DNA from 4 places in the Paenibacillus sp. J5 genome. Region 1 is predicted to be linked to each of the others. Evidence: riboswitches for the same ligand, from Rfam matches in the RefSeq annotation. Region 1 holds a riboswitch; each other region holds the start of a gene.
The links. A riboswitch is a leader RNA that binds a small molecule or an ion and turns the genes downstream of it on or off. The one in region 1 is predicted to bind cyclic di-AMP.
Positions count from the first base shown of each region.

Region 1 (3,423 bases):
ACTGCAAGCGGAAATACTGTTCCCCAAGTGTAAAGGGACAGAGCAGGTTCTTCGTCAGAAACATCGCCGTCACCATGCGGAGACGATTAGGCATCTCGCCCGTCTGATTTAGCTGCGCCATAGCGGCATCGATGATCGGGATGCCTGTCCTGCCTTGCGACCAGGCAGCAAAGTGCGTCTCCTGCAGTGCGGAGAAGTCATACTGCTGCTCTATTGTGAAAAATCGCTCATTATGAATCGCCTGATACAGATAAAAATCACGCCATGCCAATTGGCGAATCCACGCTTCTCCGCCAGGCTGCAGAGACGCTGCCTCATAGGCCTCGCGGACGGAGAGAGCCCCGCTGTTCACATAGCGGGAGATGCCGCTAGTGCCTGGCTCGGCGAAGGCATCCCGGCTCTGGTCATAGCGATGCAGCCGCTCGTGGATGAAGCTCTGCAGAGCCTGTGCTCCGCTGCATACTGTCCGGCCGCCTGCCATGACGCGCTGCCTGGCTGCAGAGCAGGCAGCCTGAATGGGAGCGGGCAAGCCGAAGGCCTCCAGCACACTGGCCTCCAGCTCAGCAACCGTATGCAACTGCTTCACCGTGATGCGCGCTCGCCCCGGATAATGCTGCTGCATGAAGCTGCTCCACTTGCGGTAAAAGGGAGTGAACACCTTGTATGGCTCGCTGCGTCCCGCATAGTCCTGCAACTGAGACAGTGGCGCAAGCGGCAGGTCATCCAGAAAAACAGCGGGAATCGAACGGATGGTTGCCGCCTGCGTCAGGGCGGCATCCCGTTGCCTGGCGTAGGGTGTATAGTCAGCATGTGCGACGAGGCCTTGAACAGGGTAAGCATCCATTACGGCAGCGGCGACTGCGCTTGGCTGTCCCCAGAGTAGGTGCAGTGTCTGTCCCGCCTGGGCATAGGCATGCTCCAGCAGGACGGCGTGCTCCAGAAACTGCTGCCCACTATGTGCCACCAGCCGCTCGGCGGTGAGCAATTGCGGGTCGAGGATGAGCAGATGAATGCCGGGAAGTCCGCGGCGATGAAGAGCGTCGAAGGCGCGCAGATCGTAGGTTCGCAGATCCTTGCGGTGGATAAATACATACATGAGCGTTGCTCCTCCTGGTTAAGATGGTGCCTGATGGCTGCAGGCGCGGTGAGAGCGGGCAGCCGCGATATAGCTAACCGCCTATAGGGTGCGTTCGCACACAAAAAGAAAACCGCAAAGCCTGAGGCTGCTGCGGTTTCAATATAAACAATGCAAAGAATTAGTCCGTATCTCCGCTGGTGTCAAGCACTTCATCCGAAGGCTCGTCAGCATATTTTTCAAACGTATCAGTGTCCATCACGCGGCGCGCGGTCACGTAACGCTTGACATAGTAGGATTCGCTCAGCTTGCTGATGGTTACACCTTTGCTGGACGAGGAGTGGGCGAACTTGCCGTCTCCTACATAAATTCCTACATGGGAAATGCCTTTTCCGCTTGTGTTGAAGAATACGAGGTCGCCAGCTCTCAGATCATCCTTGTCCACTTTCTTCCCGATCTGAGCTTGGGAGGACGAGGAACGTGGCAGATCAAGCTTGAACTGTTTGAACACATACGAAGTAAAGCCGGAGCAGTCGAACCCTTTGGTTGTCGTGCCGCCGTACTTGTAAGGTGTACCGATCAGTTCGTCAATCGCATCATCCATCTTGGAGTTTGCAAATGCGGAGCCTGCCGAGAAGGACATAAGGACGAGCAGAGCTAGCAGGGACAGAACGGCTTTCTTCAAAACAAAAAAACTCCTTCCGATGCCTGCGAGGTTAGCTGTGGGGTTCGGTCGAAGGCTCCCTATGATACCCTCAGGCCAGCGCTCTATCTTCTCTTGCTGGTCGGGATCAATTCACCCAGAGTGGTTCCCCCGCTCCCTGACCGGTTCATCAGGGATTCGGCAATGTGTTAGTCGGCGGGGCGGGCTGCAAGGCAACATTGCGCTGCGGCTCGCCCACGCCAGGCGTGCAGAGGTACAGATGACTGATGTGAATGAAGAACGGACCATCTGCACTTATGTACTCGCTATGTATTCGCTTCAATCGCCACTTTTCCTGCTTTGTTCACACAATGTTCACATTTTTCCTGCAACTTATTGCGGCTATTTGACGTATTATGCCGCCAGCAATCAGTGATTTGGCATCATCGTGGTTGATTCGCCCGCCGCGCGAAATTTGTCGAATCGCGCTGCTCTGTCACCCTCCGGGAGAATGCAAAAAAGTTGGATGAAAAACGATCGTTTTTCATCCAACTTATTCATTTGCGATCGGTTAGACATCCGTCCTTCTTAACGTGTTACTCGCTGTGCTGACGGCTCTGCCACGCCTGATATTGGGAAGCCATCGTCCACACCTTGAGCAGCGACCGAATCAGATAGAAGGCCTGGTGAAGGATTAAGGCGAGCAGGCCCGCCCAGATCATCGATACAGCGGAGGCAACCAGCGACAGCAGCAGGCTTACTCCCAGCAGAGCAAGCGAGATAGCTGCCAGTGGCAGCAGCGACTGCAGGGCGGAGGTTATCGATGCGCTCCAGCCTCTGCGGGCGACGATGCCGAACTGCGCGGCGCGGAACAGCAGATGGAGCAACCCGCCCCACAAGAGCCAGCCGCATAGATAGGGCAGAGCGTTCAGCAGCAGTTGTTCGCCAGAGCCGCTCGTATGCAGCAGTCGGGAGGCGACCGGCAGCAGCCACCATACCGGGGCAAGCAGCAACGCCATCTCCGCGGCATAGAGCGCCATCATGGGCTTCCAGACTCGGCGGATGCCCCGAAGAAAGTGCGTGCCCCGGTCATCGCATGTATGGTGCAGCGAGTAGGCGAGCCCGGCCTGAATGAATGGTGTGAGCAGCATACGCGCGGCCAGCAGCCCGACCAGCATCCATAGATAGGGCTCGATGATCTCGGTCTTGGTTAGTTGGAACTGCGCCTCCAGCAGAAACAGACGGACGGAGCTGTTGTCCGACATCGAGTCCGGGTACCGCTTGAGCAGGGGGATGACTACAGATTGTACAGCGCGGTAGAGGAAGAAGCCCCACAGCAACTGATACAGGAACAGCATAATAATGACAGGGAAATGCTTCAGCGACAGTCTCCAGCCTTGCAGCAAATGCTGTTTCATCTCTCTCACCTCACCAGCTCAAGGAGCCTAGCAGCCCCTCGATCACTTTGACGATGCCCAGATTCCAGCGGGTGCTCGAAGACTCCAGCACCTCGGACTTCAGGAAATTATTGATACGCTTATTGTCCAAGACCATCGTGTGCTGCGGGTCAACGACAGCGAAGGCGAGCGGCGCGGTATGCAGCAGCTTGAATTGAATGTGGCTACTTGCGCCATCCCAGGCCTTCGAGAGCGCCGTCCCGTCCTTGAACTGGAATAGAATAGGGATTTCTCCGTAATCGCCGCCG
Region 1 is NZ_JBUEDD010000011.1:58,507-61,929, reverse strand. Features, by position in the region: gene ACY1JZ_RS19600 (cryptochrome/photolyase family protein) at 1-1,096, opposite strand, end outside; gene ACY1JZ_RS19595 (C40 family peptidase) at 1,257-1,760, opposite strand; cyclic di-AMP (ydaO/yuaA leader) riboswitch at 1,766-1,932, opposite strand; gene ACY1JZ_RS19590 (hypothetical protein) at 1,909-2,061, opposite strand; gene ACY1JZ_RS19585 (hypothetical protein) at 2,315-3,136, opposite strand; gene ACY1JZ_RS19580 (M1 family metallopeptidase) at 3,147-3,423, opposite strand, start outside.

Region 2 (3,423 bases), on a different contig from region 1:
CTGCTAACCGCTCTTGTCGCCGGGATCGGCATCGCGATTACAGGACCGCTGCTATCCGGCTTCGTCAAGCGCCATTTTGACAATCCCACCGCTATCGTCGGTGTCTATTCAATGTCACTGGTCATCGGAGCGGGACTCGGCGCCGCGCTGGCTGTGCCGCTGCAATCCGCCCTCAATGATTCCTGGCAGGCATCCGCTGCCTCCTGGTCGGTGCTCGCCTTCGCCGCTCTTCTATTCTGGTGGCGGCCGATCAAGCCGAAGCAGCGGGTAGCTGGCTCGGATGAGCCCGCTGTGCAGACGACGCCGCAAGCCAAGCGTGCCGGACTGCCGCTGCGCAGCAAGCGCGCCTGGCTGCTGACGGGCTTCTTCGGGCTGATGGCTGTCATCTTCTATTCGATGACGGCATGGCTCGCACCGATCGTGGAGGAGATGGGCGCCAGCAGGCAGACAGCCGGCTCGGTGCTGACGCTATTCACCGTGGTGCAGATTCCGATGAGCCTGCTCATGCCACTCCTCATCAGCCGCTATCAGCGCCGTGGCGTATGGCTCGTTGCCTGCTCGCTCCTGGAGCTGATCGGTCTGCTGCTTCTGCTGCTGCACGCATCGCCATGGCTGATTGCCATCGTGCTGGGGCTAGGTGCTGGAGGACTGTTCCCGATCGCTCTGATGCTGCCGATCGATGAGGCGGCCGATGCGGAGGAAGCAAGCTCACTGTCTGCCATGACCCAATCTGGCGGCTACATGATTGCCTCACTCGGGCCGCTGTTTGTCGGCGTGATGCACGACAGATTCGGAGGCTATACGTCTGCCATCTATGGTCTGGCAATCCTGGTCATCGTGATGATTGTGATTCAGCTTCGAATTGGCAGCAAGCAGCCAGAGAAGCATCGCAGCACACAACAAGCATAGCAGCAGCAAGCGCAAAAGCTGGCGAGATTGCAACCAAATGCAAGCGCGCCAGCGGCGCTCCCCCGTTGTAACCGATTTCTTCGCATTAAATTCGCTTTTTCAGCCGTTTTCACCCCTTCCCGAACCTTTACAGTTATTGCTCACAAGGCGTATCATTCATCTCGTAACATATATTGCAAGAACGCTGAGTCCTGCAATCATGCAGGAGCGGGGGAACCGAACAGGCAAGCGATGCGAGCGCGATTGAGGAAACGCTCTGCATTCATGCCTATGGGGTGAATCGTCAGGCGCAAGCCGTGGCGTAGGGCTGCCTCCTCAGGCCCGAATCCGTCAGCTAACCCCGTAAGCGTCAAGAGAGGAAGAAATACCGATGGTTACTCAATTGAAACGGCTGTTTATCGGACGACCGATGAAAAGCAGCGCCCTGGCCAATGAAAAGCTCGGCAAGCTGAAGGCGCTGGCCGTCCTCTCGTCCGATGCCCTGTCTTCGGTCGCTTACGGCACGGAGCAGATTCTGCTCGTGCTGCTGCTGGCTGGAACTGCCGCACTCTGGTACTCGCTGCCGATCGCTGTCGCAGTGCTTGGGCTGCTGCTGATTCTCATCCTGTCTTACCGCCAGACGATCGCCGCTTATCCGACTGGAGGCGGTGCGTATATCGTTGCCAAAGACAATCTGGGCACGGCAACTGGCCTGCTCGCGGGCGGCTCGCTGCTCGTCGATTACATCTTGACTGTCGCCGTGAGCTCGTCAGCGGGGACCGATGCGATCGTCTCCGCCTTTCCCGCGCTGCATGATGACCGAGTGGGGATCGCGCTGATCATGATCGGATTTCTTACCATCATGAATCTGCGCGGTGTAACAGAATCTGCCAGCGTGCTGGCTATCCCTGTCTACCTGTTCGTCATCGCCATCTTCGCCCTCCTTGTGACCGGAGCGATTCGTTTTCTAAGTGGGGATATGCACTCAGCATCATCTGGAGCTGGAGCTGCGCTGCATGGCGTCACACTCTTCCTGCTGCTGAAGGCGTTCAGCTCGGGCTGCTCGGCTCTGACCGGCGTCGAAGCGATGTCCAATGCGGTGCCGCATTTTCGCGAGCCTGCGCCCCGCAACGCATCGACCACTCTCGTTATGATGGGCGTGCTGCTGGGTGCGATGTTTATGGGGATCACGCTGCTCGCCTACGGCTACGGCATTGTCCCCAATGCCAAATCTACGGTCGTCTCGCAGATCGCAGAGGCGGTGCTTGGGCGCAATATCTTCTATTATATGATTCAGGGCGTGACGGCCCTTATCTTGTTTATGGCTGCCAATACCGCCTATTCTGCCTTCCCGCTCCTGGCCTACATGCTGGCCAAGGATAAATATATGCCGCGGGCATTCACAGTGCGCGGCGACCGACTCGGGTTCTCGAACGGCATCGTGTTCCTGGGCGTCCTGTCCGCCGCACTCATCCTCGCGTTTGGAGGAGAGACAGAGGGCTTGATCCCGCTCTATGCCGTCGGCGTATTCATTCCATTCACCCTGTCACAGCTCGGGATGATCGTAAGATGGCTTCGCCTGAAGCCGGCTGGCTGGGTACCCAAGCTGATCATGAATACGATCGGGATGCTGACGACCTTGTTCATTACGCTCATCTTCATCTTCACCAAGTGGAGCCAGGTTTGGGTCGTGTTTGTGTTCTTGCCGCTTGTCATCCTGTTGTTCTATCGTATTCACCAGCACTACAGCAACATAGCCGAGGAGCTACGCATCGAGCCTGAGAAGGAGAAGCCGTATATAGCCAAGGGAACGATCATTGTTCCTGTTGCCGGCATTACGCGGGTTGTCATGCATTCGCTCAGCTATGCCCGTTCGTTAAGCGATCAGGTGGTCGCCGTCTATGTCGGCTTTAGTGATGAGGAGCTTGAGGCGATGGAACGCAAATGGGAGCAATGGAATCCCGGCGTCAGACTCGTCGTTATCCGCTCCAGCTACCGGAGCGTCATTCGCCCGCTGCTCAAGTTTATTCACACGGTGGAAGCCAAATCGCCGGAGCATGGCCCCGTGACTGTGCTGATTCCACAATTCATTACGCGCAGTTGGTGGCATGCCATGCTCCATAATCAGACCAGCCTGCTCCTGCGGGCGCAACTGTTCCGGCAGCAGGATATTGTGGTCACGACGGTGCCCTATCATTTGAAGCGGTAGCGGCGCGGCCACGTTCATTGCTGATCCTCCATGCTTCGGGCGCAGCCTGGCTTAGCTTTCCGGCTCATGGAACGCTACCCAGGCTTGCCCTGCACAGGGAGAAGAATGCGCCTCTCCTTCCTAATTACACTGAAGCTTAGAATTCATTCCCTATTTTGAGAACGTATTCAATTAGTGCAAATGATGTTGTGTTTTTACATAGACATCCTTGTCGCTCAATTTTATGATGGAAGAGTCCGCAGTGATTCCCGAGGTTCAACGGCAATGGAACCCAACATGAATATGAGGAGAAGAGGGATGCTATGAGTCGATTTATATTATCCGCT
Region 2 is NZ_JBUEDD010000002.1:345,818-349,240, forward strand. Features, by position in the region: gene ACY1JZ_RS04065 (MFS transporter) at 1-909, shown strand, start outside; cyclic di-AMP (ydaO/yuaA leader) riboswitch at 1,082-1,272, shown strand; gene kimA (potassium transporter KimA) at 1,280-3,097, shown strand; gene ACY1JZ_RS04075 (sugar phosphate isomerase/epimerase family protein) at 3,400-3,423, shown strand, end outside.
Region 2: linked by a shared signal. The riboswitch ahead of kimA (potassium transporter KimA) and the one ahead of ACY1JZ_RS19595 (C40 family peptidase) in region 1 are both predicted to bind cyclic di-AMP.

Region 3 (3,423 bases), on a different contig from region 1:
GCCTTGACCATCGTGGCCGAGTGGAGATAGGCACTAACCGGCGTCGGCGCCTCCATCGCGTCCGGCAGCCAGATATGGAACGGAAATTGGGCAGACTTGGTACATGCGCCGAGCAGCACGAGCACCAGGGAAGGCACAAACAGGGCATCCCCCTGCAGCGAGCCAAGCTGAGCGATGATCTCGCGGACGCTGAACGTGCCAGCCATCACATACAGCAGCACAAACCCGGCGAACATCGCCAGACCGCCAAATACCGTAATCAGCAGCGACTTCTGCGCTCCATAGCGGGATCGGTCGCGGTGATGCCAGAAGCCGATCAGCAGAAAGGAAGCGATACTCGTCAGCTCCCAAAATCCGTAGAGAATCATCAAATTATCAGACAGCACCACACCTAACATCGCACCCATAAATAACAGCAAATACGAATAAAAGGAATGAACATCCTCCTTGTTGCGATCCATATAAAAGATAGAGTACAACGTAACCAGCGCGCCGATTCCGCTGATGAGCAGCGAAAAAAGTAGGGACAGCCCATCAAGATAAACAGCAAACGAAATGTCGATGAAGGGCAGCCATGGTATAGAAGCTGTAGTCGGCGCACTCTGAACCGATGCTATTTGTGAACAAAAATAGACAAATAGCAACAGCGGTATTGGGAATACGAGCCAACCGGCATGAGGAAGTGTCCGCCATTTTCGCGTCAATAAGACACACGCCGAGCCCGCGAGCGGCAGTAGAATAGATAAGTGCAGCAAAGACAAGTCCAATCCTCCTCTTGGATAAGTAATATTATCCATTATTGTTGATTAAAGGTACAAAAATACACAAAAAGAGCCCGCTTGTGGCAGGCTCCTCCATGAATTACGTATTGAATTATGATCGAGTTGTTCAAGCTTGTCCAAATGTACTAAAACCATCCTTATCAGTATAACGAGTCGGGCGCAGCTTGTAAAGAGCAGACAGGTATAGCCCTCGACCAAACGTGGCATCCTTGTAGTAAGCATTAGGAGGGATTCTCTATGCCAGACCACCAACTCATCAGCAGTCTGTTGCTTTTGGTAGGGATTTACGCAGGAGGGGGTCATGCTGAACCCCGTCAGTCGCAAGTTATAGCTGAGGGCTTCTCCAACCCGGGCATCTATAGCGAGCCCCAGCAGTTGGCCGCACAACCCCGGAAGGAGACGGAGCCTGACAGACGACCGTTCGCGCCAAGAGAATATGTGCGAATCATTAAGCCGCCACGCTAACGGTCATCCGATTAGCCCTGATCTCCAATAAGGAAGATAAAACGAGCTTGAGGCAGAAAACATAAATGCAGATCAATTAAGTTCACTTACATCGCCTTTTTCGGGCCAATACTGCTCTTTCAGGAGATTTACTTTTTCACGCAAGTGGCGTAATATAAGTGGCGACACGTCAACGCATATATGACGCTTAATCTTCCTTCAGGGAGAGCGGGGGAACCAACGAAGCTTAGTGCTTCAGGGGTGAATCTATTCGCTTGGTTCAAGAATAGACGGGCACTCTCATGCCCGAATCCGACAGCTAACCTCGTAAGCGGATGAGAGAGATGATCTTCCGGTTGTTTGCGATGCTGCAAGCCGGGAGCAGTTCTCTGCTCTCAGGCTTTTTTGCGTTGCCGGGCGAAGATTACAATTGATTGGCAGGAGATCAAAACGAGATGACAAATGAAAAAATTATGGTGTGTGTGCATTGCCATTCCAACGGGCATCAATTAATTGAACGCGGCCACGAGCTGTCCGAGCTGCTGCAGAGCAAGCCGCTGCATGTGCTGAGTATCGTGGATGCTGCGTATGATGAGCTGCATGCGGACAAACAATATTATTTGGAGCAATGGAAGAACAAATGCGAGGAGCTGGGCGCGGAGCTCACCGTCATTACGAAGCCAAACGCCAAGGCATGTGAGCTGGTTGCCTCTACAGCCAAAAATCTCGGTATTACCCAACTGGTCATCGGGCAACCCGTCCAGTCCCGCTGGCAGATGCTGACCCGAAGCTCATTCGTTCAGGAGCTGCTTCGCTGTGTTGAAGATGTGGATCTGCACATCGTCTCTTCAGAGCGAGTACAGGAGGCGGCTCATTATTCAGGTGCGCTGCGCCAGCATAATGGCATTTCTTAGTGCTCCAACAGGAGATACAAAATTTAGCTTTATTTCATAATGAACAGGAGCAGCCGCTCATCCAGCTTCCGGCTGCTCCTGGACTTTCCTCATGACATTTCCCTTTATACTGGTGACATATATCGTCCAGAGCTGAGCTCAAGCTCGGTGATCTGACCGGCGCGCTGAGACAGGAATTTTACGATCTGGCCTTCGGAACCCCACCATTCAATTCCGATCACCATCCCTTCGGCTGTGCGTGCTGCCAGCAGCACAGAGAACATGTCAGGCGTGACCTCCCCACCGTCGTCTACTCTCCATGTGCTGTTCTCATCATATGTGGCCGGGTAATCCATGAACATTAACTGTCCATTCGTTTCTATGGCCAAGCTAGCCAGCATGCTGTCCTGTTCGCGTTCGAATTGAATCAGATACAAGGATTGGCCTTCATCAATGGTGGCCAGCTTCCATGCCTGCTGCACCTTGCGTGACTTGGCAGCTTCGATCTGCTGCACCTTCTCCTGCTCTGCAGCCTGATCGGTCAATGGCTGTACGTTCAACACAGCAGATTGGGGCAATGCCTTTCCGTCCAGCAGCAGGTACGTAGCATTGGGCACAGCCTCCCCGTCCTCCACTTCAAACAATTCCCCCGCCCGATGCTTGAGATTATTGGCCGTTTGTCGACCATTATCTTGATCATCCCTCTGCTGAGTACCGACGTGCTTGACGGATAGACGCTGTCCTCCCTCACCGATGGCCAGCGTAATCGTGGCCGGGTTGACCGCCTCCATCGTAGGGTCCGGCTCTACGAGCAGCAATCGTCCTGTCTCGTCCGCATAGCCGAATGAAGCTACCTGTTGCAGCTCTTCCTCCGATAGGACGTCATCCTCCTGCTCTAATTCATCTGACGACGCGGTATCGGGCTCCGTTAAACCGCCGCCTTCTGCTGAAGGGGAGGGCGTTCCCTGCTCATTGGCAATTGGTACCGTGCCTCCCCCAGTGTCAATGGATTCGGTCTTTGGCTCGTTTGTGCAGCCTGCAAGGACAAGCGTCAATAGGCATACGAGAAGCCATTTCTTCATCACTACATCTCCTATCGTAATTAAATATATGTACCAACTTGGCAGTATCATAATTGACTGCCCTTAAGTTCTATTCATGTAGACGAACGGGGAGGGTGCGAGGTTTCCGCCAAGCATAAACTTGTTGACAGGACAAACAGCGCACACGAGCATCAAAGAAATATGCTTCCTTGATTTGATGCCGTCTGCGCTTGATTCGCTGCTCCTATAGCTGGCTGTTGT
Region 3 is NZ_JBUEDD010000002.1:55,107-58,529, reverse strand. Features, by position in the region: gene ACY1JZ_RS03000 (Na+/H+ antiporter subunit A) at 1-761, opposite strand, end outside; gene ACY1JZ_RS02995 (hypothetical protein) at 1,020-1,247, shown strand; cyclic di-AMP (ydaO/yuaA leader) riboswitch at 1,422-1,575, shown strand; gene ACY1JZ_RS02990 (adenine nucleotide alpha hydrolase family protein) at 1,682-2,140, shown strand; gene ACY1JZ_RS02985 (hypothetical protein) at 2,245-3,201, opposite strand; gene ACY1JZ_RS02980 (hypothetical protein) at 3,423-3,423, opposite strand, start outside.
Region 3: linked by a shared signal. The riboswitch ahead of ACY1JZ_RS02990 (adenine nucleotide alpha hydrolase family protein) and the one ahead of ACY1JZ_RS19595 (C40 family peptidase) in region 1 are both predicted to bind cyclic di-AMP.

Region 4 (3,423 bases), on a different contig from region 1:
GCCAGCGCAGCGCCAAATTCCTCTGCCGAGATGCGGAACATGGTGCATCGCTTGAAGAACTGCTTGCCGTTGGCATATCCGATGCCAAGCAGATTGCCCATCAGCAGCCTTCTGCGCGCCGCATCCGGGTGAACGAGCAGACCGGCGTCCACCAGATCACTCCACTCGATCTGCGGCGTGGACGGCTGCATCTGCTCCGTATATTCTGTCCGAACATTGCTGAGCGCACGCACGATTGCCTCAGGCGAGGCGTTCTCCACGCCAATATCCCCTTTGTACAGCGCCTCCTCCTGCGCGAGAAAGGCGTGCTTGCAGCCTGGTACCCGGGCCGCTACGATCTTGCGGATACGCTCTCCGGCATGGTCGGGATCGGTGAAGATAATGATCCCCCGCCGCTCCATAGCCAGCTCGATTCGACGCAGCACAGCCTCCCCGATCGCAGAGCCGCCCGTTTCGATCGTATCGGCTTCGACCGCTCGTTTTATCGCAATCGTATCATCCTTGCCCTCTACAACGATAACTTCCTTAATCATTTGAACCTTCCCTCTGTCCGTCTAAGCTTTAATTATCAATCAAAAAAAGAAGAGGCATCGCCTCTTCTTATCATGACATATTTGCATCGAAATTACGATATGATTAGAGCACAGTCAATAAAAAGTCTTGCAGAGCTTGAGGCACCGCCGGTATTAACTCGATTTGGGCTTGTTAGGGCCAATCACATACACGGTATGCCCTTTTTTGCGACCGAACTTCTTCACATGGGACTCACTATCGAAGTAAACATCGATCTTGTTGCCCTTAATAGCTCCTCCGGTATCCTCTGCCCGGCGGAAGCCCACCCCTTCGATGTATACCCACCAGCCCATGGGAATGACATCAGGATCGACAGCAATCGTCTGTCCCTCCTGCACCGTCGCTCCCGAGGCTGTAATGCCATACAGCGGGTGGCTCTCATCCTTGCCCGTCGAAGCTACACCCGCCGAATAAGCGGTCAGTGTTACACTCTTGAGCACCTTCTTCGCCTTGAAGGTAACGCCTGACTTGGTTACGGTCTGCGCTGCGCCAGTACCTGCGTCCGCGGAAGCAACCATAACCTCCGGCTTCTTCTTCGTGCCGATGGCGATGATCTGATCAACGCTCTTCGACTCGATGGTCTTCGTAACCAGCTTCTCTGATACGAGCTGACCATCCTCATAGACCTTCTCGTATTGTTCCACGAGCAGACCTTCCTTGCCGGCCTGTACGACCTTCTCCTTGCCTTCCTCGAGCGTCGGATCATTCTTCTTCACCACTTCGAACGGCACCGACTGCTCTGTCTTGGCAACCTGTTTATCTACACGAACGATCGATACGGTCTCATTAGCCTCTAGCTCTTCTGTCAAGGCAGGCATGATCTTATCGTCGTCTGAAAGCGAAATATTCAAATCCTCGATCGCCGCTTTCACGGTTCTTTCTGTGGTGTAGAATGTCTTCGTTGTACCGTCTGCCCTAACCGTCACCGGTATAGCCTGGTCAATTACAATCCGGGCCCCGTCCTTGATGTCCGCATCAAGCGGCATCGAGATTTTGTCGTGTTCCCCGACTGTAATAGCTTGTTCATCCAACAGGCGCTGCAGGACCCACTGTTTCGTCGAAACAACGGTTTCTTGTCCATTGACTACGAGCGATACGCTCTTGTAAGCCGTACCGTACAGCAACACCAGTAACATGAAAGTCATAGCGATTGAGATAATAGCACTTAGAACAATCAAACGCAAATTTTCATGCTTCCATCGCAATGCGAAAGACATGCTGGATGATCGTTTATCATGGGTATCCTTGAGTTGGAACATGCCCACTTCCTCGGTCCTCCTTCATAGCCCCGCCGTCAACTGTTACGCATGATCTCAAATGACGCGACTATTGTAGATTAGCGTGCAAGCACGCATTCCTAGTAGCTCGCCGATTCCCCACCTCCATGATTAACCCTATGTCGCCCTCTGAATAGATATTCAAAAATAAAAAGAAGCCCGCGACAGAGGATCTGTTTCGTGGCTTCCAGGCAAGTTGTATTCACCATGGATTGTGGGCACGAGGTTGATCTCTCTCTTACATGCTGACGAGGTTAGCTGACGGGTTCGGGCAAGAGAGTCGCCCTATCGGTTCGAACCGGATGCGAAGGTTTCCGGACACGTACCAAATTCACCCCTGAACAACAATGGTTCCCCCGCTTCCTTTGCACGATTTCGGACACGCCGTAAGACCGAACAAAGGAATTAAGCAAAATTGGAAATCCAATACATATTCAAGCTCTGAGAAAAATCATACCCTCTTTCGTGGCCCATTGTAAAGATCATTAAAAATGCGATTTAAACGAATTTTCAGGAAAAACTCGCAATATTAATGCAAATTCACCGAACAAATTGAGTTTTATCACCCCATAGGTCTTTATTTCTCAGATTCTTTTCTATTTTTGAGGTAGACGAAAACAAAGCTCTGCATTTCGGGTCGTAATTTTAGCAATCTCTTCCAAAGTTATCCCTTTAATTTCTGCTGCGGCCTCCGCCACCATACGTACATAAGCCGATTCATTGCGCTTGCCGCGGTACGGATGAGGGGCGAGATAAGGAGCGTCTGTCTCAATCAATATACGATCGATTGGAACCCTTTCCATGACCTCTTTGGGTACCCTTGCATTCTTGAATGTCACCGGTCCGCCGAAGGAAATATAGAAGTTCATATCCAGACATAATTTGGCTGTTTCCCAGCTTCCAGAGAAGCAGTGCATGACCCCTCCGACCTCATCCGCGCGCTCCTCCTTCAGGATGCGCACAATGTCTTCATGGGCATCGCGATTATGAATAACGATTGGTTTATTTACCTCCTTTGCCAATCTTATCTGCTCTCTAAATACACGATGCTGCACGTCCTTTGGGGACGTATCCCAGTGATAATCCAATCCAATTTCACCAATTGCTACTACTTTCGGATGACTCGATAGCTCTCGAATCCAGTCCAAATCCTGGGGCTGCATATCAATACTGTCAACTGGATGCCATCCGACAATCGCATAGATCGAATCATGGGCTTCTGCTAGAGATATTGTCGAAGGGATGGTCTCCCGGTTAAATCCAACATTTAATATTCGCTCCACTCCGGCTTCTTTGGCTCGTTGCAGGACGAGCTCACGATCATTGTCGAAACGGGCGGAATCCAGATGCGCATGTGTATCAATCAACAAAGTTAAAACCCCTTTTCTTCTATAAATACAAGCTATACACCGAACAACTCGCGAATGGAGGGACGGAGCTTGTTCGCATGGGCACGTAGCAGATCGTCCGGGTAATATAGGTGATATTTTCCAAGATGAAGCCCTGTAATAGACCGAATAATGTCAGACTTCCCCGATATTTCAGACAATTGATGATTCATACCCAAGAGCAG
Region 4 is NZ_JBUEDD010000019.1:55,582-59,004, forward strand. Features, by position in the region: gene rnmV (ribonuclease M5) at 1-533, opposite strand, end outside; gene ACY1JZ_RS25315 (resuscitation-promoting factor) at 687-1,838, opposite strand; cyclic di-AMP (ydaO/yuaA leader) riboswitch at 2,079-2,242, opposite strand; gene ACY1JZ_RS25320 (TatD family hydrolase) at 2,447-3,220, opposite strand; gene ACY1JZ_RS25325 (HD domain-containing protein) at 3,253-3,423, opposite strand, start outside.
Region 4: linked by a shared signal. The riboswitch ahead of ACY1JZ_RS25315 (resuscitation-promoting factor) and the one ahead of ACY1JZ_RS19595 (C40 family peptidase) in region 1 are both predicted to bind cyclic di-AMP.